3 regions of the Klebsiella oxytoca genome follow, and region 1 is predicted to be linked to each of the others. Evidence: predicted binding sites of a transcription regulator. Region 1 holds the regulator's gene; each other region holds the start of a gene.
The links. The regulator ArgR, encoded in region 1, controls arginine synthesis, uptake and breakdown. The targets are predictions, from matches to a motif close to ANTGAATAAAAATACANT.
Positions count from the first base shown of each region.

Region 2: a site for ArgR is predicted at 2,669-2,686, ahead of argA (amino-acid N-acetyltransferase). Genes of this name have one in related genera too.
Region 3: a site for ArgR is predicted at 5,125-5,142, ahead of argC (N-acetyl-gamma-glutamyl-phosphate reductase). Genes of this name have one in related genera too.

Region 1 is NZ_CP046115.1:4,876,924-4,886,847, reverse strand. It holds gene aaeB (p-hydroxybenzoic acid efflux pump subunit AaeB) at 1-756, shown strand, start outside; gene GJ746_RS22810 (barstar family protein) at 896-1,165, shown strand; gene yhcN-B (DUF1471 family stress response protein YhcN-B) at 1,222-1,488, opposite strand; gene yhcN (peroxide/acid stress response protein YhcN) at 1,595-1,858, opposite strand; gene argR (transcriptional regulator ArgR) at 2,213-2,683, opposite strand; gene mdh (malate dehydrogenase) at 3,086-4,024, shown strand; gene GJ746_RS22785 (GntR family transcriptional regulator) at 4,156-4,800, shown strand; gene GJ746_RS22780 (GntR family transcriptional regulator) at 4,772-5,437, shown strand; gene GJ746_RS22775 (SLC13 family permease) at 5,648-6,916, shown strand; gene ttdA (L(+)-tartrate dehydratase subunit alpha) at 6,949-7,848, shown strand; gene ttdB (L(+)-tartrate dehydratase subunit beta) at 7,848-8,465, shown strand; gene GJ746_RS22760 (oxaloacetate decarboxylase subunit gamma) at 8,622-8,873, shown strand; gene oadA (sodium-extruding oxaloacetate decarboxylase subunit alpha) at 8,889-9,924, shown strand, end outside.
Region 2 is NZ_CP046115.1:4,376,214-4,386,137, forward strand. It holds gene cobD (threonine-phosphate decarboxylase CobD) at 141-1,220, opposite strand; gene amiC (N-acetylmuramoyl-L-alanine amidase AmiC) at 1,238-2,491, opposite strand; gene argA (amino-acid N-acetyltransferase) at 2,719-4,050, shown strand; gene GJ746_RS20435 (hypothetical protein) at 4,200-4,514, shown strand; gene GJ746_RS20440 (hypothetical protein) at 4,552-4,863, shown strand; gene recD (exodeoxyribonuclease V subunit alpha) at 4,875-6,710, opposite strand; gene recB (exodeoxyribonuclease V subunit beta) at 6,707-9,924, opposite strand, start outside.
Region 3 is NZ_CP046115.1:142,728-152,651, forward strand. It holds gene zinT (metal-binding protein ZinT) at 281-928, shown strand; gene ppc (phosphoenolpyruvate carboxylase) at 1,019-3,670, opposite strand; gene argE (acetylornithine deacetylase) at 3,926-5,077, opposite strand; gene argC (N-acetyl-gamma-glutamyl-phosphate reductase) at 5,262-6,266, shown strand; gene argB (acetylglutamate kinase) at 6,273-7,049, shown strand; gene argH (argininosuccinate lyase) at 7,126-8,499, shown strand; gene oxyR (DNA-binding transcriptional regulator OxyR) at 8,768-9,685, shown strand; gene sthA (Si-specific NAD(P)(+) transhydrogenase) at 9,668-9,924, opposite strand, start outside.

The DNA.
Region 1 (9,924 bases):
ATTGATTTCCTCTACGGCACGCTGGCGGCTTTACCGCTGGGCGCGCTGTTTTTCCTCGTGATTATGCCCGCCACTCAACAAAGTATGCTGCTGCTGTGTATCAGCCTCGCGGTGATGGCATTTTTTATCGGCATTGAGGTACAAAAGCGGCGGCTGGGATCGCTGGGGGCACTGGCCAGCACGATTAATATTCTGGTGCTCGATAATCCGATGAAGTTTGAATTCAATCAGTTTCTCGATAGCGCTTTAGGTCAGATCGTGGGATGTTTCCTCGCGCTGATGGTGATCTTGCTGGTTCGCGATAACTCGCAGGCCCGCACCGGTCGCGTGTTGCTCAACCAGTTCGTGTCGGCAGCGGTATCATCGCTGACCACCAATACCGCGCGACGTAAAGAGAACCATTTACCGGCCCTCTATCGCCAGCTCTTTTTGCTGCTGAATAAATTTCCGGGTGATATTGCCCGGTTTCGCCTGGCGTTGACCCTGATTATCGCGCACCAGCGTTTACGCGATGCGCCGGTACCGATAAATGACGACCTCTCCGCCTTTCACCGGCAGCTGCGTCGTTCGGCGGATCGCGTTATTTCCGCCAGCAATGATGACAAGCGGCGCTACTATTTTACTCGCCTGCTTGATGAGCTGGATGTCTACCAGCAAAAATTACAGCTCTGGGAAGCCTCTGAGCAGGTGACCGAGCCGGTACGCAGGCTGGTGGATATGCTGCATAAGTATCAGCATGTTTTAACCAATAGCTAACCGCCAGAACCGACGCCTGAAGCGTCGGTTTTTTTATCGCTATACTTAACTGTCAGAACAATAACTCCTCCGTCAGAGTGGAACTACATGCCGGGGTTCCGGGCTATGAAGAGCTGCAGGTGTGGACAGGATGCGGGCAATGAATACCTATACCTTTGATTTCGATGAAATAGCTGAGCAGCAGGATTTTTATCGTGAGTTTTCACGCACCTTCGCTCTGGAGCATGAGAGAGTGAACAACCTTGATTCGTTGTGGGAGGCGGTGACCGCCGGTCTGTTGCCCCTACCGCTGGAGATCGAGTTTGTTCATCTAAGCGAGAATCAGCGGCGGCGCTTTGGCGCGTTAATATTGCTATTTGATGAGGCGGAGGAAGAACTGGAAGGAGAACTTCGTTTTAACGTGCGGTAGCCATAAAAAAGCCCCCGACAGGGCGGGGGCAAGTCGTCGGATAAGACGACGAGGGTTTATTTGTACAACTCAGCTGTAGCGTGCCAGTTGTCGCCGGTGCGTGCTTCAATAATACGGTAGCTGCTGGCACCTTCTTTCTCAGCTTTAGCTGCCAGTTCCTGACGCATATCCATCGGAGCGCTGCCTACCTGAGAAACGGAAACGGTGCCCATGGATTGCAGATTTTGCGCCTGCTCTGCGCTCACTTGATTCACGGCTGCGTTTGCGCCGAAAGAGAGAACGGAAGCCAGACCCAGGGATGCGATGATAATTGCGCTTTTCATAATTTTTTCTCCAACCTTAATTTTTTGCAGCGGCATCAGACTATTGTGCGTCTGTGAGGCCGCTGGCGAGATTCTGTTTCAGTAAATGGCCGACAATTGTTAAATCTTATTTATACAGTTCAGCGGTTGCGTGCCAGTGATCGCCGGTACGTGCTTCAATGATGCGATAAGAAGAAGCACCTTCTTCTTGCGCTTTTTTGTTCAGCATTTCGTGCATATCCATCGGGGAAGAGCTTACCGCGCCGACGGAAATAGTGCCGATTGCCTGACGGCCTTGAGCCTGTTCGCTGTTGATGGAGTCAGCGGCGAAGGCGCCAAAGGACAGAACGGAAAGAATGCTTAATGTTGCTACAGTGGTTTTGATTTTCATGATGTTCACCTCGTCGAATCTTTTTGTTGGGGGCCTTTGTTTCGTGACCCTCATCACAAAATCAAGTATACACTAATCACTGAAAATATTAATACCTTGCTAATTGTTATTCATGTAAATGATTACAAAGAAATGTCGTTTTTATAACGTATAAGTATTAGAAATGTTATTTTTTAGCCACGTATGATCAATATATCTATTAAAATCATAATGATATATGGATTTGATCTTTTGTGCGTTTAAGTCGTTTTTGTTAGGTAAAAGTATGTATATAAGCGGAAAAACACACAAAATGTTAAAGAAATGATAATTTTTTGAAGGGTGCCCTCTGGTGTTAACCAGAGGGGGAGGGAATCAGAGTTCCTGTTCAAACAGGACGAGAATGGCGTCATGCAGCTCTTTAACGGTAAAACCTCTCGCTGGGGTGGTAAAGATAGTGTCATCACCCGCAATGCTACCAAGGATACCTTCAGCCTTGCCAAGAGAGTCCAGCAGGCGGGCAATCAGCTGTGCTGCTCCCGGGCTGGTATGAATGACCACGACCGAATCGTTGTAATCGATATCCAGCACCAGGTTTTTTAGCGGACTGGAGGTCGTCGGAACGCCAAGCTCGGCAGGCAGACAATAAACCATCTCCATTTTGGCGTTACGCGTACGGACGGCGCCAAACTTAGTGAGCATACGTGAGACTTTAGATTGGTTAATATTATCAAAGCCTTCATCCTGAAGCGCCTGGACGATTTCACCTTGAGAGCTGAATTTTTCTTCTTTAAGCAGCGCTTTAAACGCCTTAACCAGTTCTTCTTGTTTTGCCGAACTACGCATAAGTCACCCAGTTATGGTGGTAAAAACAACATCATTATGCATAAGCATGCATTTTTATGCAAATAATCCGCAGGGGAGAAGCGTAAATAATGTTATGAAGGGCGCATATTTTAGCAAAAAACACTAACAAGGAACATGCTTTCGTCACGGGTCGCAAATTGATAAAAAAGTAAATGAAATGTTATTAAATGATGTTGTTCTGCTCAATGTGCTGGGTGTATTGTAACCAATAGTCGATCCGGTTCTACGTTTTGCTGGATGGTCAGTCTCAGGGAGGAAAATGCATCGCTGCGCACGACCACGCATTCTTCAGCCATAATTATTGTAATTGTTCATCTTGTGAATTAAGGTCCAGGCGACGGAATAACGAAAGATTATTTTAACCATAATAAGGAGTTTAGGATGAAAGTTGCAGTCCTTGGCGCCGCTGGTGGAATTGGCCAGGCGCTTGCCCTACTACTTAAGACCCAACTGCCTTCAGGTTCAGAACTCTCGTTGTACGACATTGCTCCGGTAACTCCGGGCGTGGCGGTTGATCTAAGCCATATCCCTACCGATGTAAAAATCAAAGGTTTTTCCGGCGAAGACGCCACTCCTGCACTGGCAGGCGCTGATGTCGTGTTAATATCTGCTGGCGTAGCGCGTAAACCTGGTATGGATCGCTCCGATTTATTCAACGTTAATGCCGGTATTGTGAAAAATCTGGTACAGCAAATCGCTAAAACCTGCCCGCAGGCCTGCGTCGGGATTATTACCAACCCGGTAAACACTACCGTTGCAATTGCCGCAGAAGTACTGAAAAAGGCCGGTGTTTACGATAAGAACAAGCTATTTGGCGTAACTACGCTGGATATTATTCGCTCAAATACCTTTGTTGCCGAACTGAAAAATAAATCCTCTTCAGATGTCGAGGTCCCGGTTATCGGCGGCCACTCAGGCGTGACCATTCTTCCCTTATTGTCACAAATCCCGGATGTGAGCTTCAGCGAACAGGAAGTGGCGGATTTGACTAAACGTATTCAAAACGCCGGTACTGAAGTTGTCGAAGCAAAAGCCGGCGGCGGTTCCGCGACGCTATCGATGGGACAGGCAGCCGCGCGTTTCGGTCTCTCTTTAGTTCGCGCTCTGCAGGGAGAGAAAGGCGTGATCGAATGTGCCTACGTTGAAGGCGATGGCCAGTATGCCCGTTTCTTCTCGCAGCCGCTGCTGTTAGGTAAAAATGGCGTAGAAGAGCGTCGCTCGATTGGCAAACTAAGCGCTTTCGAACAGCAGGCGCTGGAAGGGATGCTGGATACGTTGCAGAAAGATATCGCACTGGGCGAAGAATTTGTGAATAAATAACGTTTCATAAAAAGATTAGCCGGAGCCTGGGTTCCGGCTTTTTTATGCCTTTCTCCCGCCCCTGAATGACTCAACCTGCTGGTAAATCTGCTAAACTCCCCGCGTCTTGAGCGGCAACAAACGAGGGCGTCGTGAAAAAAATCGAAAGAAAGCAGACCAGGGACCACATTACTCAAATGATCCGTTACGAGATCCTTTCCGGCAGTATGAAACCGGGAGATGAGCTCACGCAGGAGAGTATTGCGGAACAGCTGGGGCTTTCTCGTATGCCGGTTCGTGAAGCGTTACAGGCCCTGGAGCAGGAAGGGTTTCTGGTGCGCTTGCCAAACCGCCATATGCAGGTCTCACGGCTGGAGCCTGACCACATCAGCCATATTTTCCAGGCCATTGCCGCAATGGCAACGGTGCTTTTTTCACTGGTGCCTGCGGCGGCAGGCGAGTCGCTGGCTACGAGAGCGCGAGAGTTGGGGCATCCAGGTGAGAAGATACGGGAGCTGGCGTTTCATCAGGCGCTCATTTCTTATATTGATAACCGCTATCTGGAAAAGATTTATCAGCAGTTTTTAGATGGTTATATCGGCTATGTCATTCTGTATCTGAAAGAGGATAATCAGGAGTCGGCGCAAATACTCAGTTCTCTGATGGATGCTATCCGTCAAGGCGACTGCGCCGGGATCGTGCAGGAAACGCAGCGTTATTTCCTCTCTCTGGCAGAAATAATGCGTCAACACATGAAGGATTGGGAAAGTGCAGAAGCCTCGATTAGGGAAAATTAAGCTTCTTTCAGCGAAAGAGCAGGTCGCGGCAGTATTACGTAAAGCGATACTGTCGCGAGATTTAGTTGAAGGGCAAGAAATTACCCTTGAAGGGATCGCCAGCATGGTTGGCGTATCCAGTATGCCCGTGCGTGAAGCATTTCAGATACTGGCTGCGGATGGGCTGATTAAAGTCCGCCCCAATAAAGGGGCGGTTGTGCTGGGGATTAACGAACAAACGATTCGCGAGCATTACGAGATTCGCGCTCTGCTGGAGAGCGAAGCGGTCGCTAAAGCTTCTCGCCCTGGGACGGACATTTCGCGCATTGCCGAAGTCCATTACGCTGCGGAAAAAGCGCTGGCGGAAAATAACTCAGCTGAATATTCTGACCTCAATCAGGCTTTTCATATGGAGATATGGAACGCTGCCGGAAACGGCAAAATGAAGCTGCTGCTCAGCAATATGTGGAACGGGCTATCGATGGGGCATAAGGTCACCGAGGAAGAGTACGCGATCATTTCCATACGCGAGCATAAAGGGATTTTACAGGCCCTGGAGCAGCATAATGAAGCGCTGGCCCGTCAGCGAATGCGCGAGCATATCATCCGTTCGATGGAGAATATGCTGACGCGCTACGTCGGCGAGCCCTCGGCATGACCTAACCGCCTGCATGATCGTTGCAGGCTCCTTATCTATTCGCTCCATGAATTAATTACTCTAAGTTACTGCTTTTGTGAGATTTTGATGAAGATCTCAATCCTGACGCTTTCGTGAAAAACGCATTGACTTACTCTTTGCATGGGAATAATTTCCCCCCTGTCAATATTGGATACAATATCATATATCATTGATTGGATAACTATAAATATGGAACCGATTACCATTACTCTATGTTTGCTGGTGTTTGCTATCGCCATGTTTGTGTGGGAAAAAATACCGCTCGCGGTCACATCTATGGTGGTTTGCGTCGCACTGGTTCTCACCGGCGTGCTCAATCTCAAGCAGGCTTTCGCCGGCTTTATCGACACCAACGTCATTCTCTTCGTCGCCATGTTTATCGTCGGCGGGGCGCTATTTGAAACCGGGATGGCGAATAAGGTGGGGGGCGTGATTACGCGCTTCGCTAAAACGGAAAAACAGCTGATTTTTACCATTATGGTCGTGGTTGGCGTGATGTCCGGTTTCCTCTCCAATACCGGTACCGCAGCTGTCCTGATCCCGGTCGTTATCGGCGTGGCGGCAAAATCAGGCTTTGCCCGTTCCCGACTGCTGATGCCGCTGGTTTTCGCCGCTGCGCTCGGCGGTAACCTGTCGTTGATTGGCGCGCCGGGCAACCTTATTGCACAATCAGCATTACAGAATATCGGCAGCGGCTTCGGTTTCTTTGAATACGCAAAAGTGGGCCTGCCGATGCTGGTCTGCGGCATTCTTTACTTTCTGACTATCGGCTATAAGTTCCTGCCGAATTACCCAAACAGCGGCGAAGTAGGCAGCGTCGGCGAACAGCGCGATTACAGCCACGTCCCGCGCTGGAAGCAGATCCTCTCTTTGCTTGTTCTGATCGCCACGATCCTCGGCATGATTTTCGAAAAGCAGACTGGTATTAGCCTGGCGGTAGCTGGCTGTATCGGTGCGCTGGTGCTGGTAGTAACTGGCGTGCTCACTGAAAAACAGGCTTATAAAGCCATTGATTCACAAACTATTTTTATCTTCGGCGGCACTCTGGCCCTGGCAAAAGCGCTGGAAATGACCGGGGCGGGAAAACTGGTTGCCGATCACGTGATTGGCATGCTGGGACAAAACTCTTCGCCGTTTATGCTGCTGGTCGTTGTCTTTGCCCTGTCCGTCATCATGACCAACTTTATGTCCAACACCGCGACCGTTGCGCTGCTGGTGCCGGTCAGTCTATCGATTGCCGCAGGCATGGGCGCCGATCCTCGGGCAGTACTGATGGCGACGGTTATCGGCAGCTCCTGCGCCTACGCCACGCCTATCGGCATGCCGGCCAACATGATGGTGCTGTCGGCCGGCGGGTATAAGTTTGTTGATTACGCCAAAGCTGGCATCCCTTTGATCATCGTTTCCACCATTGTCAGCCTGATTCTGCTGCCAATCCTTTTCCCTTTTCATCCGTAATTAACGGACGCTGTTCTGACTAAGGAGCATTTATGAGCAAAAGTGAACAGATATCCCATATGACCAATATTATGGCCAAATTTGTGGGGTACACCGGCAAAGTCTTGCCAGATGATGTCACCGCAAAACTGGAAGAGTTGCATAAGAAAGAGACCAGTAAACTGGCCGACGTCATCTTTACGACCATGATTGAGAACCAGCGTCTGGCAAAAGAGCTGGATCGCCCTTCCTGCCAGGATACTGGCGTGATTCAGTTTCTGGTGGAGTGCGGGGCTAACTTCCCGCTGATCGGTGAACTGGAGGCGCTACTGCGTGAAGCGGTGATCAAAGCGACCGTGGATTCCCCGCTGCGCCACAACAGCGTTGAAACCTTTGATGAATACAACACTGGTAAAAACGTAGGTAAAGGTACGCCGACGGTATTCTGGGAGATCGTTCCCAATTCCGATCGGTGCAGTATTTACACCTATATGGCGGGCGGCGGCTGTTCTCTGCCGGGTAAAGCGATGGTGCTGATGCCGGGCGCAGGTTATGAAGGCGTAACCCGCTTTGTGCTGGACGTGATGACCAGCTATGGCCTTAACGCCTGTCCGCCGCTGCTGGTTGGCGTGGGGGTGGCGACTTCCGTTGAAACGGCGGCGCTGCTGTCGAAAAAAGCACTGATGCGCCCGATAGGTTCGCACAATGAGAATGAGCGCGCGGCTTCGCTGGAAAAAATGCTTGAAGACGGCATTAACAAAATCGGCCTCGGGCCGCAGGGGATGTCCGGTAATACCTCCGTTATGGGCGTAAATATTGAAAACACCGCGCGTCATCCTTCCACCATCGGGGTGGCGGTGAACGTTGGCTGCTGGTCGCACCGTAAAGGGCATATCGTTTTTGATAAAGATTTGAACTACACCATTACGTCTCATAGCGGAGTGAATTTCTGATGACTAAAAAAATCCTTACTACGCCAATTAAAGATGAAGATTTAGCCGATATTAAGGCTGGCGATATTATTTATCTCAATGGCCATATTGTTACCTGCCGTGATGTTGCCCATCGTCGTTTAATTGAAGGCGGTCGTGAACTCCCGGTAAATGTTCGCGGTGGCGCTATTTTACACGCAGGGCCAATTGTTCGCCCAATTAAAGGCGAAGACGATAAGTTTGAAATGGTATCCGTTGGACCAACGACCAGTATGCGTATGGAAAAGTTCGAAAAAGAATTTATTGCGCAGACCGGCGTGAAATTAATTGTTGGTAAAGGTGGAATGGGTAAAGGCACCGAAGAAGGCTGTGCTGAACATAAGGCCCTGCACTGCGTATTCCCTGCTGGCTGCGCGGTCGTTGCCGCCGTATGTGTAGAAGAAATTGAAGATGCGCAGTGGCGCGACCTGGGAATGCCGGAAACGCTGTGGGTATGCCGGGTAAAAGAGTTTGGCCCGCTGATTGTTTCTATTGATACCCATGGAAATAACCTGTTTGAACAGAACAAGATTATTTTTAATCAGCGTAAAGAGCTCGTCGCTGATGAAATATGCCAGAACGTAAGTTTTATCAAATAATCCTGATTACCTAAATTGCACGGTAATGGTGGTAATACATTATGACGATAATAATAACCAAGGGTTCTGGCCGGGGGCGGCTCAGGGAAATCCACCCTTATTATTTCTTCGTCATAAACAGCACCATTATCGTGCCTCCTGCCTGAAGGCTATTTTATGACTGATGCAGTACTGCTATTAGGTGAAGGCTTCACCCTGATGTTTCTCGGCATGGGGTTTGTGCTGGCGTTTCTGCTCCTGCTGATTTTCGCCATCCAGGGCATGTCCGCCGCCGTCAACCGCTTCTTCCCCGAACCGGTCCCGACGCCAAAACCGGCTTCCGCACCTGTCGCGCCCGCCGACGACTTCGCCCGCTTAAAGCCGGTGATTGTCGCCGCTATTCATCACCATCGCCGCCTTAACCCCTAATTCACGGAGGAATCCATGACCGTTGCCATTACCGATGTCGTCCTGCGCGACGCCCACCAGTCCCTGTTCGCCACCCGCCTGCGCCTCGACGATATGCTCCCCGTTGCGGCCGCCCTCGATGACGCGGGCTACTGGTCCCTTGAATGCTGGGGCGGCGCCACCTTTGACGCCTGCATCCGCTTCCTCGGCGAAGACCCCTGGGTCCGCCTGCGCGAGCTGAAAAAGGCCATGCCGAAGACCCCGCTGCAGATGCTGCTCCGCGGCCAGAATCTGCTGGGCTACCGCCACTACGCCGATGACGTGGTGGAGCGCTTCACTGAGCGCGCCGTCAAAAACGGCATGGACGTGTTTCGCGTCTTCGACGCCATGAACGACCCGCGCAATATGAAAGCGGCGCTTCAGGCGGTGCGCAGCCACGGTGCCCACGCCCAGGGCACCCTCTCCTACACCACCAGTCCGGCCCACAGCCTGCAGACCTGGCTGGATTTAACCGAACAGCTGCTGGAGACCGGGGTGGATTCCATCGCCATCAAGGATATGTCCGGCATTCTCACCCCGATGGCCGCCTGTGAGCTGGTCAGCGAAATCAAGAAGCGCTACGACGTCCGGCTTCACCTGCACTGTCACGCCACCACCGGCATGGCGGAGATGGCCCTGCTGAAGGCCATCGAGGCGGGCGTCGACGGCGTCGATACCGCGATTTCCTCCATGAGCGCCACCTATGGCCATCCGGCCACCGAGGCGCTGGTCGCCACCCTGGCAGGCACAAAATATGACACCGGGCTGGATATCCTGAAGCTGGAGAGCATCGCGGCGTACTTCCGCGAGGTGCGCAAAAAATATCATCAGTTTGAAGGCCAGCTGAAGGGCACCGACAGCCGTATTCTCGTGGCCCAGGTGCCGGGCGGCATGCTCACCAACCTTGAGGGCCAGCTGAAGCAGCAGAACGCCGCCCACCGTCTGGATGAGGTGCTGGCGGAAATCCCCCGGGTACGCGAGGACCTCGGCTTTATCCCGCTGGTGACGCCGACCTCGCAGATTGTCGGCACCC
Region 2 (9,924 bases), 500 kb from region 1:
AAACCTCATGCCGTACACCTTCCCCGGAGGCGGCGCTACGCGACTGTCTGGGCTACCGGACCGCAGACGGCTGTAAACCTGTAGCCCGGTCAGCGCAGCGCCACCGGGAAGAACCGCTGACGAACAATGGCGGCAGACACCTACTCGCTAAATATCCGCCTGAAAGCCGTTAACAGCTGCGTATTTTCCTGCTGGCTGCGGATCGCGACGCGGAAGTAGCGCCCGTCGAGCCCGGGATAATTGGCGCAGCTGCGGATCAGAATATGCTGTTGCAGCATCGCATATTGCAGATCAAGGCCCGGCACATCGCAGCGCAAAAACAGATAGTTTGCCCGACCGGGATAGACCGTCAGGCCGGGAATATGGCGCAATTGATGGTAAAAACGCTGCCCCTCTTCCGCCAGCCACTGCCAGGTTTTCTGCTGATAAGCGCTATCCTGGAGAATGATCTCTCCCGCCAGCGCAGCAAAGGCGTTAATTGACCACGGCATCTGGCGCTCGCGCATCCGCGCCACCGCCCGCTCATCGCCATTCACCAGATATCCCAGGCGCAGGCCGGGAATCGCATAAAACTTGGTCAGCGAACGCAGCACCCACACGTGCGGATGGTGGCTCAGGAGCGGAATAAATCCCGGCTCGTCGGGAATAAAATCGATAAACGCCTCATCAAGAATCAGGGCGATGCCCAGCGACTGACAGCGTTCGGCAATCCGTTCCAGCAGGTGGCGCTCGGGCAGCAGACCGGTTGGATTATTCGGGATACAGAGAAATAAGCAGTCCAGATCCGGCGTCAGTGCGTCGAGAATCGCCCCGGTGAGCTGCCAGCCGTCCTCTTCACGCAGCAAAAACTCCCGTACCGCGCAATCGACCGACTGCAGCGCCCGGCGGTATTCGGCAAAGCCCGGGGCGACGATCATGGCCTGGCGCGGCTTAAGACCCTGAACGAGCGTAAAGATCGCTTCGGTTTCGCCGTTTCCGGCAAGGATCCAGGAAGCCGGGATCTGGTGATGTGCCGCCAGCGCGAGGTGCAGCTGCTGATACTCAACATCGGGGTAACGTTCGGCGCAAACCATATTGTCGATGATGGCGCGTTTTAAACTTTCCGGCATCCCCAGCGGATTGATATTAGCGCTAAAATCGAGCAGCTGTTCCGCAGAAATACCCAATAGCGCGGCGGCTTCGCGGATATTGCCGCCGTGCGCGCTCTTCAGTAGAGCCATTTCACTATCCTGTTGCGTTACCCTCGCCTTGCCAGCGTGGCGCCGTCGGCGAAGTAGGCTTTAATCCCTGCCAGAATCGACTCTGCAACCTGCTGCTGGAATTTCGCCGTTTTCAGTTTACGCTCCTCTTCGATGTTACTGATAAACGCGGTTTCCACCAGAATCGATGGAATATCCGGCGCTTTCAGCACCGCGAAGCCCGCCTGCTCCACCCGGTTCTTGTGCAGGTTATTAATATTGCCCATCTTTTCCAGCACCGCCTTGCCGAACTTCAGGCTGTCGGCAATGGTCAGCGACTGCACCATGTCGAACATGGTGTGATCCACGTAGCGATCGCCGCTTTTACTGACGCCGCCAATCAGATCCGAGGCGTTCTGCGTCTGCGCCAGGTATTTGGCCGCGGTACTGGTGGCCCCTTTAGTTGACAGGGCAAACACCGACGAGCCGCTGGGCTGGCGGCTGGTAAACGCATCGGCGTGAATAGAGACAAACAGGTCGGCGCGCTGCTTCTGCGCTTTGGCAACCCGCACCTTCAGCGGAATAAAAACATCCTCGTTGCGGGTCATATAGACCTTCATATTGCCCTCTTTCTCGATCAGCGCGCGCAGCCGTCGGGCAATCTGCAGTACCACATCTTTCTCGCGAGTGCGGTATTTCCCCACCGCGCCGGAGTCCTCGCCGCCGTGGCCGGGATCGAGCATGATAACAATTGGTCGATCGCGCCCGGCTTTACCGGGCTTAGGCCCGCTCTCCGCAGGCGGAACCTGGCGCTGAAGATCGCCTTTATTGTAATCTTCGAGCAGCGCCAGCAGCGGATCCTGCACGTCGGTGGCGTTGGAAGGATAAAGATCCATCACCAGCCGCTCTTTAAATCCGGCGACCGGAGCCAGCGCAAACAGCTGCGGTTTAACGTTCTGTTTTAGCTCGAAGACCATGCGTACGGTTTGCGGATCGAACTGACCCACGCGGGCGGATTGAATATAGGGATCGTCGCCGCGGATCTGGCTCCCCATACCTTTCAGGACGGAATTAAGATTAACCCCTTCCAGATCCACCACCAGCCGTTCTGGATTGCTGAGCGCAAACTGCCGATATTTCAGGATTTGGTTAGACTCCACGGTGACGCGCGTGTAGGTCGACGATGGCCAGACGCGCACGGCAACCACCTGCGCCGCGGCAGCTAACCCAACCGGACTCACACTCATTAACCACATGGCGCCCGCCCCCTGTAAAAAACGGCGGCGGCTTAATCCTGACTTGTATCCCGACATGCCACTCCCAAGCAGTAAGAAATCATTGGTAGTTAAAACAAACAGATTGACCAGAAACTTTAACGAAAGGCGCATAACCTGTCATCTATAAAAGGGTAAACAATCTTTGACAGCCTGATTTGGCTCACACTGTTTTCTCGGTTCAGCAAAAAATTGGGGCTTGCGTTTGCTGGAAAAACAGAATAAAAATACATTAATTACGAATAATCATGCATTGAGGTTGTGCCATGGTGAAGGAACGTCGCACCGAACTGGTAGAGGGATTCCGCCATTCTGTCCCCTATATTAACGCCCATCGGGGTAAAACGTTTGTCATCATGCTGGGCGGAGAAGCTATCGAGCATGATAATTTTTCCAGCATAGTCAATGATATTGGCCTGCTCCACAGCCTGGGAATTCGTCTGGTGGTGGTCTATGGCGCCCGCCCGCAAATTGACGCCAATCTGGCTGAACATCGCCACGAGCCGGTTTATCATAAACAAACCCGAGTGACTGACGCCAAAACCCTTGAGCTGGTTAAGCAGGCGGCAGGTATGCTGCAGCTGGAAATTACCGCCCGCCTGTCGATGAGCCTCAACAATACCCCGCTGCAGGGCGCGCATATCAATGTGGTCAGCGGCAATTTCATTATCGCGCAGCCGTTGGGCGTGGATGACGGCGTGGATTACTGCCACAGCGGGCGCATCCGCCGTATTGATGAAGAAGCTATTCACCGTCAGCTGGATAACGGCGCGATTGTGCTGATGGGCCCGGTGGCGGTGTCGGTCACCGGCGAAAGCTTTAACCTGACCTCCGAAGAGATTGCCACCCAGCTGGCGATTAAGCTGAAAGCCGAAAAGATGATTGGCTTCTGCTCATCGCAGGGGGTTTACAGCCAGGATGGCGAGATCGTCCCTGAGCTGTTTCCCAATGAAGCTCAGGCGCGGGTAGAAGAGATGGAGGCGGGCGAAGACTACAGCTCCGGGACGGTACGTTTCCTGCGCGGTGCGGTAAAAGCCTGCCGCAGCGGAGTGCGCCGCTGCCACCTGATAAGCTATCAGGAAAACGGCTCCCTCCTGCAAGAGCTGTTCTCGCGCGATGGGATCGGTACGCAGATAGTGATGGAGAGCGCCGAGCAGATCCGTCGCGCGACCATTAACGATATCGGCGGCATCCTTGAGCTGATTAGCCCGCTGGAACAGCAGGGAATTCTGGTCAGGCGGTCGCGCGAACAGCTGGAGATGGAAATAGATAAATTCACCATTATTCAGCGCGACAACACGACTATCGCCTGCGCCGCGCTCTATCCGTTCCCGGAAGAGAGAATTGGCGAAATGGCCTGCGTAGCGGTGCATCCGGATTACCGTAGCTCTTCGCGCGGCGAAATGCTGCTCGAACGTATTGCCGCTCAGGCGAAACAAATGGGCCTCAGTAAACTGTTTGTCCTCACTACCCGCAGCATTCACTGGTTCCAGGAGCGCGGGTTTACGCCGGTAGACGTCGACCTGTTGCCGGAGAGCAAGAAGCAGATGTATAACTACCAGCGCCGCTCAAAGGTGCTGATGGCAGATCTGGCCTGATAATATTATCCCCGGAAGCGCATCCGTAACCGGGGATAAATCTCTCTCGTCCAACAACCTGGTATTTTTTAATCTATTCCCCTGACCGCTGGCCTCGCTTATATTAGCTTAAGAACGGAGTTGCAATATAAGCACGGAGAGCAGCCTGAATGATCCTTTCTGAAAACGATTCCCCTCGCTACAGGCGAATAATTGCCGCACTACTCTCTTTATATCCCTGGCTGCTGATGGTGTTGGTCTTTCTTAATGTCAGGGATAAACCCGCAGGCGGATTTTTCAGCGCAGGCGCGGCGTTTGCTTGCGCGCTGGCCGCCCTGTCATTCATTAATATTATTATTTCCATAATTTTCATCATGCTGGTTAATGTATTTATCACGACCAGAGAAAAAGGAAACGCCGGTTATTTCTGGGCAATAAACTCTATTTCTTTATTGTGGATAATTTCCCCGATATTTAATCTTTGAGCGTTTCATTGCAAAACACAAAGGATGTGTACTCATTATGCAGAAATCACCAAACTGGTTTGTGAAGAATATAAAGCTAATCGTCACCGTTATTGCGCTTTATCCCTGGCTACTCGTTCTGCTGATGATGATGGGCAGCAGCGGCGCTTCCGGAAGCGCCCTGGGAGCCGGGCTGTTCATTTTCTTTGTTTTCATCGTCCTGTCGATCGTTAACCTTGTGATTTCAACCCTGATTATCGTGGTGGCTAATGTCTCAACGCCTCCGATCCCCAAAGGCTCGGCAAAGTATTTTCTCGCCATGAATTCCATCTCGCTGCTATGGCTGATGCCTTTACTGGCGCCCTATTAGCCGCCGGGCTCTCACCCGGCGGAAAAAATATCCGCCAGTCCGCTGCGGCGTTCGGTACGCGCGACAACCGCCTGGGTCAGTACCTGTTCGTCAGCGTAGATCGACAGCTGCTGCTTAGCGCGGGTTATCGCGGTATAAACCAGTTCGCGGGTCACCAGCGGCACGCTGCGCGAAGGCAGGATCAGCGCCGCGTGATCGAACTCCGACCCCTGCGATTTATGCACCGTCATCGCCCAGGCGGTATCGTGCTCCGGCAGACGGCTTGGCTGTACCGACTTGATGCTGCCATCGGGCAGCGGGAACCAGACGCGCAGGCCTTCGCCTCTTTCCAGCGCGATACCGATGTCGCCGTTAAACAGCCCCAGCGCGCTGTCGTTGCGGGAGATCATCACCGGGCGCCCCTCATACCAGCGCGAATGGCGCGGTAACGTAATCGCCCGCTTACGGTTGAGCATCTGCTCCAGCTGTTCATTAACTCCGCTGACGCCATACGGGCCCTCGCGCAGCGCACACAGCAGCTGGAATTCGCCAAAAGCGGCGATCATTTCTTCGGGCTCTGCCCGGGCGCGCAGCAGCTGCAGGAAGCGGTCGTAGCCCGCCTGCGCCTGATTCAGCATCGCTTCATATTCCTCGCTGGTACTGAGCGGATGCAGGGCAATATCGGCAAAAGATTGACGTAGCGTCTCCCTGACCGCCCGGCGTTCACCGCTGTTCACCGCCGAGGCCAGATGGCCGATACCGGAATGGCGACCGAAACGGTAGCTTTTCTGCAGCAGGCACAGGCTATCGCGGAGCGAACCGGCCATATTACCCTCGCCTGCCGGAACCGGCTGACCGGTTAACCGCGCGAGCTGCGCCGCCCGCTCCGGGGTATATCCAGCATTCACCCACGCGCAGATATCGCCCAGCACCGCACCGGCTTCTACCGAAGCCAGCTGATCGCGATCGCCGAGGAAAATAACCCTTCCATGCGCAGGCAGCGCGTCGATCAGGCGCGACATCATCGGCAGGTCAATCATTGAGGCTTCATCTACTACCAGCACGTCAAGATGCAGCGGGTTACCGGCGTGATAGCGCATCCGCTGGCTTCCCGGCTGAGCGCCCAACAGGCGATGGAGAGTGCTTGCCTCGGTCGGCACCAGCGTTTTTTGTTCTTCGGTGAGCGGAAGACGGCGCAGCGCCGCGCCAAGAGACTCGGTCAGACGCGCGGCGGCTTTACCGGTCGGCGCCGCCAGGCGAATACGGCAGCGCGGGCTGGCGCTGGTCTGGATCAGCGCGGCCAGCAGTTTAGCGACGGTCGTAGTTTTACCGGTACCGGGGCCGCCGGAAATCACCGAAATCCGGCGGGTCAGGGCAACCGCAGCAGCTACTTTTTGCCAGTCAACTTCATCCCCCGGCGGAAAAAGCGCGTCGAGGGTCGCGGCCAGCCGGGTTTCATCAACGTCCAGAACCTGATTGGCTTCGTTAAAAAAGCGCGCGACGGTTAATTCGTTGCGCCACATCCGGTTGAGATAGAGCCGTTCGCCGCAGAGGATCATCGGCGCCGGTCGCTCACCGCGGCTGACCGCTTCAGAATCGAGCAGCAGCGGCAACCAGGTGTCCGGCTTACCTGTCAGTGCAAGGAGCTGCTGGCTTAGCTCTGCCGTTTTACCGTTCAGCAGTTCATCATCCTGGAGACGTGAGATCGGCAGGCAGACGTGCCCTTCACCGGCGTCGCGGCTGAGGATTGCGGCGGTCAGCTTCACCGCCGGATGCGCTTCTTGCGCCACCATGAGCGCAAACTGGACATCCAGCGGGCGCAGCAGGCGCTGTTCAACCGCCTGCAGTAAAAGTTCATCTATGGTCATAGGGCAACCTCCTGCGTTTCCCCGGCAAACAGCGCATCGAGGCCGTCAATCAGCGGTCGCGCTGGACGCGTGGTGAAAATACCCTGCCCGCCGTCCTGCCCGTCCATGCCGCGTAAAAAAAGATAAATAACGCCGCCAAAATGGCGTTCATAGTCATAATCGGCAATACGGTGGCGTAAATATCGGTGCAACGCCAGGCTATAGAGCTGATACTGCAAATCGTAACGATGCGAACGCATTGCCTCTTTCATCGCCTCCTGGGTATAGGCATCGCGGTTTTCCCCCAGCCAGTTAGATTTGTAATCCAGCAGATAATAGCGGCCATCATGGCGAAACACTAAGTCAATAAATCCCTTCAACATGCCGCGTACCTGGCGAAAATCGAGCGCTGGGGTATCCACGGAGAGCGGATCGTACTGGCGAATCAGCGCATCCAGGCGCAGGGGATCCAGCGGCCGTTCAATGGGTAGATAAAAAGCCATCTCCACCTGTTTATCGCGCTCGCTCAGCTGATTCAGGGCGATCTCCGCTCCCGGCAGGCGAGTGCGCAGCACGCCGTCGAGCCACTCGGTCAGCACCGGTGTCCACTTTTCCTCGAAGCCGCTAAGCTGAAGCTTTTCCGCCATCCAGTCGGCGGGTACCGGCTGGGTAAAATCAATATCTTCAAACAGGCTGTGCAGAAACGTTCCCGGCGATGCGCCGCGCGGGAACTGGTGCGGCGTAAGCTGCGGCTCCTCCGCCACCTCACCGACTCCGGCGGCATCGACATCCAGACGCGGCAGCAGATCCTGCGCCGCACTGTGCCCATTTTGCTGCAGGCCAGAGTAGCTGGTGACTCGCCAGTCATCGACCACCGAACGTTCGAGCATCCTGGCCGAAAGCGGCGGCAGTTCCGCTCTCGGTGCCTGCCACGGGCTCTGTACGGCCACATCCGGGATCTGTAGAGCAATGTCGCCGCGGCAGAACGCCTGCAGGCGCGCCATCAGCCCCGCGGCATCCATCGCTTCCCCACCCTGCAGCAGGCGACCCAGCGCGCTGTGGTGAAAATCGCTGGCGCCGGGCTTATCGCTGCGACGGGTACTGAGCGGCGCAACGCCAAGGCTGCAGTGCCAGACCGCACGGGTCAGCGCCACGTACAGCAGACGTAAGTCTTCCGCCAGACGTTCGGCCTCCGCCAGCTCCAGGCTGCCCTCATCCTGACCAAGGTCGAGCACGGCGGCAAAGGTTTTTCTGTCATGATAAAACGCCTGATCCTGTTTACGGAAACGCGCAATAAACGGCAGCCAGACCAGCGGATACTCCAGCCCTTTCGATTTGTGGATGGTGACAATCTGCACCAGGTGTTTATCGCTCTCCAGGCGCATCTGCTGGCTGGAGGCGTTGCTATCCGGCTCGGCAATATGCTGCGCCAGCCAGCGCACCAGCGCATGTTCGCTCTCCAGCTGGTTCGCCGCCTCCTGAAGCAGCTCGCTGATATGCAGGATATCGGTCAGACGCCGCTCGCCGCCGCTGGTCGCCAGCAGATTTTCAGCGATGCGCCGCGCGGTCATCAGCGCGCGCAGCATCGGCATCACGCCGCGCTGGCGCCAGATTTGCCGGTAGCCGCTAAACTCCTCTACCAGCGCATCCCACGCCCGTTCGTCGTGATTGAGGTTTTCAATATCCTGCGCATTGAGGCCGAACATTGAGGTCGCCAGCGCGCTGCGCAGGGTATTTTCACGCTCGGGGGCCAGCACCGCCTGCAGCAGCCACAGCAGCTCCTGCGCCTCCGGCGTTTCAAATACGCTATCGCGGTTGGAAAGATACACGGAAGGAATCGACAGCAGCTGAAGGGCATCGCGAATTAATGACGCCTCCTGACGGTTACGCACCAGCACCGTGATATCAGAAGCCCGCACCGGCTCCGCCTTTTCGCCGCGCCACAGCAGCGCCTTACCCTGCTGGCCCGCGCTGAGCCAGTCGCGAATTTGCGCCGCGCACAGCTGAGCCATAAATGCCTGGTAGTCTCCTGAGCCCACGGCCTCGCCCGACATCAGCCAGATGTTCATCGCCGGCACCGCCGCATCATCCACGGTAAAGCGCAGCCCCTGATTTTTCTCGGCCGATTTCACCGGCAGGAACGGGATTTCGCGAAACATAAAAGGGTTATCGCTGAGGCTAAACAGACGATTAACGCTGTCAACCATCCCCGGCGCGGAGCGCCAGTTGGTATCAAGCGTATAGTGGGCGGTGACGTCCCCGCGCGCCTTCATATAGGTAAAAATATCCGCGCCGCGGAAGGCATAAATAGCCTGTTTGGGGTCGCCAATCAGCAGCAGCGCGGTATCGGCCTGCCGCCGCCAGATACGCCGAAAAATTCGGTACTGCTGTGGGTCGGTATCCTGGAATTCATCGATCATTGCGACCGGAAAGCGTTGCCGAATCGCGCTCGCCAGCGCTTCTCCGCTTTCTCCGCGCAGGGCGTCATCCAGGCGGCTGAGCATGTCGTCAAAGCCCAGCTCACCGCGACGACGTTTCTCCCGCGCTACCGTATCGCGAATTTCGACCATCGCCCGGGCGATCACCAGATCGGTTAAGGTCAACGGTGTCGTCAGCAGCTCTTCTACCGCGCTGAATAATGGGTGTACCGGCGGCGCGCCGTCCGCTTTGGTGCGCTCAAGCAGGAAGGCCTGAGAGAACTTTTCCAGCGCATCCGGGAGCTGGTAGCTCAGGGTCTCTTCCTGCGCCCAGGCATTCACTTTCTCCAGCCATTTTCCCTGGTTGCCGCGATTGAACTTACGCCGGTCGAGGCCGGAATTTTCCAGCACCGCCTCAACCTCACCCGCCTGTTCCAGCCACTGCTGCTTAAGCGCGTTAATACGCTCGATAATTTGCTGATGGCGTTCAGCCAGCGTTTCTTCGGCGGGTGGCGGAGATTTAAGCTGCGGCGCTTCCCCCTGTAGCCAGCGGTCGATGGATTTCAGCAGATCGCGCGGCCCTTTCCACGCCTCGTGAATAACCGCGGCGATATCGCGCGGTAGCGGATAACAGTGACGACGCCAGAAGTCAGCGCAGGCCTGATAGCGCAGACGAGATTCATCCTCAATCAGCTGCTGTTCGAACAGCATTCCCGATTCAAAGGCGTTAAGGCTCAGCATCCGCTGACAGAAGCCGTGAATGGTAAACACCGCCGCTTCGTCCATCTGGCGCTCGGCCAGCAACAGCGTTTGCGCCG
Region 3 (9,924 bases), 660 kb from region 1:
TGGTGGATGATTTATTTCCCTCAGGGTACATTCCGCACCACTATCGATGAATAAATGAACTCCAGGGATACTTTTCATCTATTATATCAAGATATGGCCTTTTTTCAGTACCGAGAAAACCTGTTCACTAAATAAGATTTCCGGGACCAGTTTCTCCAATCCGGCTTTCCCTTTTGCGTATTGGGTATCGTAAAAGGAAAAGGCAGAAAGGGTGTTGCATAACACGTTTGATATGTTATATCGTAACATTTAATTGCAAGCATAAGCTCAGGAGAGAGTGATGACCATAAAGATTTCGGCGTTTGCGCTTAGTATTAGTCTGGTACTGGCGAATGGTCAGGCTGTTGCCCACGGTCACCATAGTCATGGCCCGGCGCTGACCGACGCGGAACAAAAGGCGAGTGAAGGCATTTTTGCCGACCAGGATGTTAAGGGCAGGGAGCTGAGCGACTGGGACGGTATCTGGCAGTCGGTAAATCCCTATCTACTGAACGGCGATTTAGATGCCGTGCTGGAGCAGAAGGCCAAAAAAGCCGGTAAAAGCGTGGCGAAATATCGGGAGTACTATAAAAAGGGCTATGCCACCGATGTGGAGCAGATTGGTATCGAAGATAACGTCATGGAGTTTCACATCGGAAAAACCGTGTATGCCTGTAAGTACGCCTATTCCGGTTACAAAATCCTGACCTACGCATCCGGTAAAAAAGGCGTGCGCTACCTGTTTGAATGCCAGCAGGCGGATTCAAAAGCGCCAAAGTTCGTCCAGTTTAGCGATCACACTATTGCGCCGCGCAAATCCCAACATTTCCATATCTTTATGGGCAATGAGTCGCAGGAAGCGTTGCTGAAAGAGATGGATAACTGGCCGACCTACTACCCTTACGCGCTGCATAAAGAGCAGATTGTCGACGAAATGCTGCACCACTAAAAAAGTTCCGCTAAGCGTGATGCTTAGCGGAGCTGGAGATTTTAACCCGGCGCACTACGCTTAGCCGGGCAACAGGTTTCTCAAGGCGAACTAGCCGGTGTTACGCATACCTGCCGCAACGCCTGCGATGGTGACCATCAGCGCTTGTTCAACGCGCGGATCCGGTTTTTCGCCTTTCTCTTCCGCCAGGCGTGAACGATGCAGCAGCTCAGCCTGGAGTACGTTCAGCGGGTCGGTATAGATATTACGCAGCTGGATGGACTCCGCGATCCATGGCAGGTCAGCCATCAGGTGGGAGTCGTTGGCGATGGCCAGCACCACGTTGATATCGGCAGACAGCAGTTCGCGCAGCTCTTCACCCAATTTCCACAGTTCAGGTTTCACCAGGCGCTGATCGTAATATTCCGCCAGCCACAGGTCGGCTTTTGAATAGACCATCTCCAGCATGCCGAGGCGGGTAGAGAAGAACGGCCAGTCGCGGCACATGCTTTCCAGCTCGCTCTGCTTGCCGCCTTCGACGACTTTTTGCAGCGCGGCGCCGGCACCCAGCCAGGCTGGCAGCATCAGGCGGTTTTGCGTCCAGGCGAAGATCCACGGAATGGCGCGCAGCGACTCGACGCCGCCGGTGGGGCGACGTTTGGCCGGGCGCGAGCCCAGCGGCAGTTTACCCAGCTCCTGCTCCGGCGTAGCGGAACGGAAGTAAGGAACGAAATCTTTATTTTCACGCACGTAGCCGCGGTACATCTCGCAGGAGACGTCGGACAGCTCGGCCATGATGTCGCGCCATTGCGCTTTTGGCTCCGGCGGCGGCAGCAGGTTGGCTTCCAGAATCGCGCTGGTGTAGAGCGACAGGCTGCTGATGGTGACTTCCGGCAGGCCGTATTTAAAGCGGATCATCTCGCCCTGTTCGGTGACGCGCAGGCCGCCTTTCAGGCTTCCCGGAGGCTGAGAGAGCAGAGCCGCGTGCGCCGGCGCGCCGCCGCGACCGATAGAACCACCGCGACCGTGGAACAGAGTCAGCTCGATACCGGCTTTTTCACAAGTCTTAATTAATGCGTCCTGAGCCTGATACTGCGCCCAGGAGGCGGCCATGACGCCTGCGTCTTTTGCCGAGTCAGAATAGCCAATCATGACCATCTGCTTGCCCTGGATAAAGCCGCGATACCAGTCGATATTCAGCAACTGGGTCATCACGTCGTCGGCGTTATTCAGATCGTCAAGGGTTTCGAACAGCGGGGCGACCGGCAGCGCGAAGCCGATACCGGCCTCTTTCAGCAACAAATGTACAGCCAGCACGTCTGACGGCGTTTTGGCCATCGAAATGACGTAAGCCGCAATAGAGCCGCGTGGCGCTTCGGAGATGACTTTACAGGTCTCAAGCACTTCGCGGGTTTCTTCGCTCGGTTCCCACTGGCGCGGCAGCAGAGGACGTTTGGAGTTCAGTTCGCGGATCAGGAAAGCCTGTTTATCGGCTTCTGACCAGCTTTCGTAGTCGCCGATGCCGAGATAGCGGGTCATCTCGCCCAGCGCTTCAGTGTGGCGGGTGCTCTCCTGGCGGATATCGATACGTACCAGCGGTACGCCAAAGGCTTTTACGCGACGCAGGGTATCCAGCAGCTCGCCGTTGGCGATAATGCCCATTCCGCAGGCCTGTAGCGACTGATAACAGGCATAGAGCGGTTCCCACAGCTGCTCATTTTGCGTGATAAGGCCCGCAGGTTTTGGCAGTTTCTGCCCTTTCAAACGCGCTTCCAGCCAGGCTTGAGTCTCCATCAGCTGCGAACGCAGTTTTTTCATCAGGTAGCGATAGGGTTCCTGAGCGCCTTCCGCGCCAGCCAGTTCGCGCAGCTCGTCGGTGCACTCGACCATCGACAGTTCGGAAATCAGCAGCTGCACGTCTTTCAGGAACAGATCGGTTGCTTTCCAGCGGCTGAGCAGCAGGACGTGGCGGGTGATGTCTGCGGTCACGTTTGGGTTACCGTCGCGGTCGCCGCCCATCCAGGAAGTAAAGCGAACCGGCACAAAATCGACCGGCAGTCGATAGTTCAGGTTTTCTTCCAGCTGTTCATTCAGCTCGCGCAGATAGTTTGGTACGCCTTCCCACAGGCTATTTTCGACTACTGCAAAGCCCCATTTGGCTTCATCTACCGGGGTTGGGCGATGCTTGCGGATTTCATCGGTATGCCAGGACTGGGCGATCAGCTGGCGCAGACGGCGCATAACCTGATGACGCTCATAGTCAGCAATATCGTTGTTATCGAGCTGTTTCAGGCAGTTATTGATTTCACCCATCTTGTGGATCAGCGTACGACGCGTGATTTCGGTCGGGTGCGCGGTGAGAACTAGTTCCAGCGACAGAGATTCAACTGCTTGTTTAATAATTGTTTCGTTGAGATTGGGTTGGTCTTTGAGCTTTCTCAGGGTGCGGGCAATCACTTCAGGATTACTGGCCGCTTCGCCTTTGGGCGAAATGCTGTGGTATTGCTCAGCGGTATTCGCCAGGTTCAGAAACTGGCTAAAAGCGCGCGCCACCGGCAGCAGCTCGTCGTTAGACAGGTTTTGCAGCGTGGTGAGCAGCTCCTGGCGATTGGCTTCATTGCCGGCGCGAGAAGATTTGGACAACTTACGGATAGTTTCGACACGATCAAGAATGTTCTCTCCTAGCGCATCCTTGATGGTGTCGCCCAGCACCTTACCGAGCATACTGACATTACTACGCAAAGCGGAATATTGTTCGTTCATGTTACCCCAGACACCCCATCTCATTTTATTTTGTTATATCCGGCGCTCGATAATTTGAGCGGTGGATAAGCAACCGTCTTTTATAAAGCCACGTAAAAACCCCCACGTCAATTGTTGCGAAATCGGTTCAGCAAACGAATAAATCGCGGCAATTTGCCAAATTTAAATCAGAGGTCGCTTGATAAGTGTTGCTTATGAAAATGTGATAAGTGCCACCCTTCCACACAGGCAGAATTGAGCGGAAGGGTGCGCGTTTTAGTGCCAACAAAAATGATGGACCACCTGAGTGATAAGCTCGCGAGTTGGCTTAATAAAACGCGTTTCCAGGTACTCATCAGGCTGGTGGGCCTGATTAATAGAGCCTGGACCCAATACCAGCGTCGGACACAGGGTCTGAATAAACGGCGCTTCGGTACAGTAGTTCACCACTTCGGTTTGCGCGCCGAGTAGTTTCTCGACCACCTCGACCAGCTTATGGTCCGGTGGGCATTCGTAGCCAGGGATCGGCGGATGCAGTTCAGATACGGTCAGGCGTCCGGGCCAGCGTTCGCTCACCGGTGCCAGCGCCTCGTTCAGCAGCCCGTTAAGATCGTTGAGCGTCATGCCGGGCAGTGGGCGAATATCCATGTGCAGTTCACAGCAGGCGCAAATGCGGTTGGAGGCATCGCCGCCGTGAATTGCCCCGAGGTTAAGCGTGGGATACGGGACGGTAAACGCGGCGTAGTGATAACGCTCTTTCAGGTCATCGCGCAGCTGCATGATGCGGCCGATGGCATCGTGCATCAGCTCAATGGCGTTGACGCCGCGCGCCGGGTCGCTGGAGTGGCCAGACTGCCCCAGGACGCGAACCGCGGTGGATATATGACCTTTGTGTGCGCGCACCGGCTGCAGCGAAGTCGGTTCGCCGATAATGGCGCAGTCTGGTCGTAGCTGGGTTGTTTCGGCGAAATAGCGGGCGCCGGCCATACTGGTTTCTTCATCGGCCGTTGCCAGAATATAGAGCGGCTTTTTCAGTTTAGTGACATCAACGTCACGCAGGGCGTCGAGAATGAAAGCGAAGAAGCCTTTCATATCGGCGGTGCCAAGGCCGTATAGCTTATTGTCGTGCTCGGTCAGGGTAAAAGGATCGCGGGTCCAGCGGCCATCATCAAACGGCACGGTATCGGTATGTCCGGCGAGCAGCAGGCCGCCCGCGTCGTGACCAGTGCTGGCCAGCAGATTGAATTTGTTCCGCGTGTCCGGTACCGGCTGAACTTCAACGTTAAAGCCAATATCGCGGAACCAGCCTGCCAATAAATTGATTAAAGACTCATTGCTTTGATCCAGCGCCTCTTCGGTCGCGCTGATGGAAGGTGTGGCGATCAACGCGCGGTAAATCTCGATAAAGGGCGGTAAATTGTTTTTCATTGTTGACACACCTCGGGTCATGATAGTATCAATATTCATGCATTATTTGTGAATAAAAATACATTATCGTTGAGCGTAAGAAAACCCATCGAATGTAAGGATGATGCTCTTACGGCTCAACAGGGTGGGGAAGGCCACGGTCTTCCAGGGCAAATATACGTAAGCAAGAAGGTGAAGAGCCCCAATGTTGAACACGCTGATTGTGGGCGCCAGCGGCTATGCCGGCGCAGAGCTAGTGGCCTATGTAAATCGCCATCCTCATATGACCATAACCGCTTTGACGGTCTCCGCGCAAAGCAATGATGCGGGAAAATTAGTTTCCGATTTGCATCCGCAGCTGAAAGGCATTGTCGATCTGCCGCTGCAGCCGATGTCCGATATCAGCGAGTTTAGCGCCGGAGTGGACGTGGTTTTTCTCGCCACCGCGCATGAGGTTAGCCATGACCTTGCACCACAGTTTCTTGCCGCAGGCTGCGTGGTGTTCGATCTCTCCGGGGCGTTTCGCGTGAATGACGGCGCCTTCTATGAAAAATATTACGGTTTTACTCATCAGCACCCTGAGCTGCTGGAGCAGGCGGTTTACGGCCTGGCCGAGTGGAGCGTCGATAAACTGAAAGAGGCGAATCTGATCGCCGTACCGGGCTGCTATCCGACGGCGGCCCAGCTGTCGTTAAAACCGCTGATCGACGCGGGGTTATTAGATCTTAGCCAGTGGCCGGTGATCAACGCCACCAGTGGAGTCAGCGGCGCCGGGCGTAAAGCCTCTATCGGTAATAGCTTCTGCGAAGTTAGCCTGCAACCCTATGGCGTTTTCAACCATCGTCATCACCCGGAAATTTCAACCCACCTGGGCGCGGAGGTTATTTTTACCCCGCATCTGGGCAATTTTAAACGTGGGATTCTGGAAACCATCACCTGCCGTCTGAAGCCAGGCGTTAGCAAAGAGCAGGTTGCGGCGGTATTCCAGCAGGCCTACGCGGATAAACCGCTGGTACGTTTATACGACAAAGGCGTCCCTGCATTGAAAAATGTGGTCGGTCTGCCATTCTGTGATATCGGTTTTGCGGTCCAGGATGAACATATCATCGTGGTGGCGGCGGAAGATAACCTGCTGAAAGGCGCGGCCGCGCAGGCCGTTCAGTGCGCTAATATTCGTTTCGGCTTCGCTGAGACGCAGTCTCTTATTTAAGGTGTGATGATGAATCCTTTAATTATCAAACTCGGCGGCGTCCTGCTGGATAGCGAAGAAGCGCTGGAGCGCCTGTTTACGGCGCTGGTGAACTACCGCGAGTCGCATCAGCGCCCGCTGATTATTGTGCACGGCGGCGGCTGCGTGGTGGATGAACTCATGAAGCAGCTCAACCTGCCGGTGAAAAAGAAAAATGGTCTGCGGGTCACGCCGGCGGATCAGATCGATATTATTACCGGCGCGCTGGCGGGTACCGCCAATAAAACGCTGCTGGCCTGGGCGAAAAAGCACGGCCTGGCTTCCGTTGGGCTATTCCTCGGCGATGGCGATAGCGTCAAAGTGACGCAGCTAGATGAAGAGCTTGGTCATGTCGGATTCGCTCAGCCAGGTTCTCCGGCGTTGATTAACACGCTGCTGGCGGGTGGCTATCTGCCGGTCGTGAGCTCTATCGGCGTCACCGATGAGGGCCAGTTGATGAACGTTAACGCCGACCAGGCGGCCACCGCGCTGGCGGCAACGCTCGGTGCCGATCTGATTCTGCTGTCTGACGTAAGCGGTATTCTCGATGGCAAAGGCCAGCGTATTGCTGAAATGACCGCGGCGAAGGCTGAGCAGCTGATTGAACAGGGCATCATTACCGACGGAATGATCGTCAAGGTGAATGCGGCTCTGGACGCGGCGCGGACATTAGGTCGTCCGGTGGATATCGCCTCCTGGCGCCACGCGGAACAGCTGCCTGCGCTGTTTAACGGTACGCCGATCGGCACGCGTATTCTGGCATAATCAAATAATCATTTTGTCGGCCCGGTAGGTGCAGCGCACCGGGCAATAAAATTCAAAGATATTAAGGAAGCATGTTATGGCACTTTGGGGTGGGCGTTTTACTCAGGCAGCGGATCAGCGGTTCAAACAGTTCAACGACTCTTTGCGCTTTGATTATCGCCTGGCGGAGCAGGATATCGTTGGCTCTGTTGCCTGGTCCAAAGCGCTGGTGACGGTTGGCGTTTTGACCGCTGATGAACAACTGCAGCTGGAAGAGGCGCTGAATATTCTGCTGGAAGAGGTGCGGGCGAATCCGCAGCAGATCCTCGAAAGCGATGCGGAAGATATTCACAGCTGGGTGGAAGGTAAACTGATCGACAAGGTCGGCCAGCTGGGGAAAAAGCTGCATACCGGGCGTAGCCGTAATGACCAGGTCGCGACAGATCTGAAGCTATGGTGCAAAGACACCGTGGTGGAGCTGCTGTCGGCGAATCGCCAGTTGCAAAGCGCGCTGGTTGAGACGGCGGAGGCTAATCAGGACGCGGTGATGCCGGGCTATACCCACCTGCAGCGCGCGCAGCCGGTAACATTTGCCCACTGGTGTCTGGCCTATGTCGAAATGCTGGCGCGTGATGAAAGCCGTCTGCAGGATGCGTTGAAGCGTCTGGACGTCAGCCCGCTGGGCTGCGGCGCGCTGGCGGGTACCGCCTATGAAATCGATCGTGAACAGCTTGCCGGCTGGCTGGGATTCGCTTCGGCTACCCGCAATAGCCTGGACAGCGTGTCCGATCGCGATCACGTGCTCGAACTGCTGTCCGATGCTTCAATCGGCATGGTCCACCTGTCGCGCTTTGCCGAAGATCTGATCTTCTTTAATACCGGTGAAGCGGGCTTTATTGAGCTTTCTGACCGCGTAACCTCCGGCTCATCCCTGATGCCGCAGAAGAAAAACCCGGATGCGCTGGAGCTGATCCGCGGTAAATGCGGTCGCGTACAGGGCGCGCTTACCGGCATGATGATGACCCTCAAGGGGCTGCCTCTGGCCTACAACAAAGATATGCAGGAAGATAAAGAAGGGCTGTTTGACGCGCTTGATACCTGGCTCGACTGCCTGCATATGGCGGCTCTGGTGCTTGACGGTATTCAGGTAAAACGCCCGCGTTGTGAAGAGGCGGCGCAGCAGGGCTACGCGAATGCGACCGAGCTGGCGGATTATCTGGTAGCTAAAGGCGTGCCGTTCCGTGAAGCGCACCATATTGTCGGCGAAGCGGTGGTTGAGGCCATAGCCCAGGGCAAGCCGCTGGAAGAACTGCCGCTGACCGATTTGCAGAAGTTTAGCAGCGTTATTGCTGATGACGTCTATCCAATCCTGTCGCTGCAGTCGTGTCTGGATAAGCGTGCGGCTAAAGGTGGCGTTTCTCCGCAGCAGGTTGCCCGCGCAATTGCTGAGGCCAAACAGCGTCTGGTCTAAATCTTAGCCGTTCCGCCTTCAGGGCGGTTAATCAATGAAGCTCGGGCAATCCCCGGGCTTTTTTATGCAAAAAAAAGCGGACACAAGGTCCGCAAAAGTTCACGTTGGCTTTAGTTATCCGGGTAGAGATATTGATGAGGAACCTCGATGATTTTATGAAGTTTTCCTCATTTATGGGTTTATTATTGAACAGAAGTCTTGATAGGGATAATCGTTCGTTGCTATTCTATCTATCGCCATGGACTATCGTGGCGATGGAGGATGAATAATGAATATTCGCGATCTTGAATATCTGGTAGCGCTAGCCGAACACCGCCACTTCCGCCGCGCGGCGGATTCTTGTCACGTCAGCCAACCTACGCTCAGCGGACAAATCCGCAAGCTGGAGGATGAACTCGGCGTGATGTTGCTGGAGCGCACCAGCCGTAAGGTTCTGTTCACCCAGGCAGGGCTGCTGCTGGTGGATCAAGCGCGTACCGTGTTACGCGAAGTCAAAGTGCTTAAGGAAATGGCAAGCCAGCAGGGAGAGACGATGTCAGGGCCGCTGCATATCGGACTGATCCCGACTATTGGCCCTTATCTGTTGCCGTTGATTATCCCAATGCTGCACCAGACCTTTCCTAAGCTGGAAATGTATCTGCATGAAGCACAGACCCATCAGCTGCTGGCGCAGCTAGATAGCGGTAAGCTCGACTGCGCGATTCTGGCGCTGGTTAAAGAGAGCGAAGCTTTTATTGAAGTGCCGCTGTTTGATGAGCCAATGATGCTGGCTGTTTACGAAGATCATCCATGGGCTAACCGCGAGTGCGTACCGATGTCGGACCTGGCGGGTGAAAAGCTGCTGATGCTGGAAGATGGCCACTGCCTGCGCGATCAGGCGATGGGCTTCTGCTTTGAAGCTGGTGCCGATGAGGATACCCACTTTCGCGCGACCAGCCTCGAAACGCTGCGTAACATGGTGGCTGCCGGCAGCGGCATTACTCTACTACCGGCCTTAGCCGTGCCGCAGGAGAGAAAGCGCGATGGCGTGGTCTATGTGCCCTGCATCAAGCCGGAACCCAGACGTACCGTTGGGCTGGTTTATCGTCCGGGCTCCCCGCTGCGTAGCCGTTATGAGCATCTGGCGGAGGCCATCCGCGGTAAGATGGATGGCCATTTCGACGCCGCGTTAAAACAGGCGGTTTAAGCCATTTAACGCCGCTACCCGATAGGCTTCCGCCATGGTCGGGTAGTTAAAGGTGGTGTTAACGAAGTACTCAATGGTGTTACCGCCGCCTTTCTGCTCCATGATCGCCTGGCCGATATGAATGATCTCGGCCGCGCGCTCGCCAAAGCAATGAATCCCGAGGATCTCTTTGGTTTCGCGATGAAACAGGATCTTCAGCGTACCGACGCTCATCCCAACAATCTGCGCTCGTGCCAGAT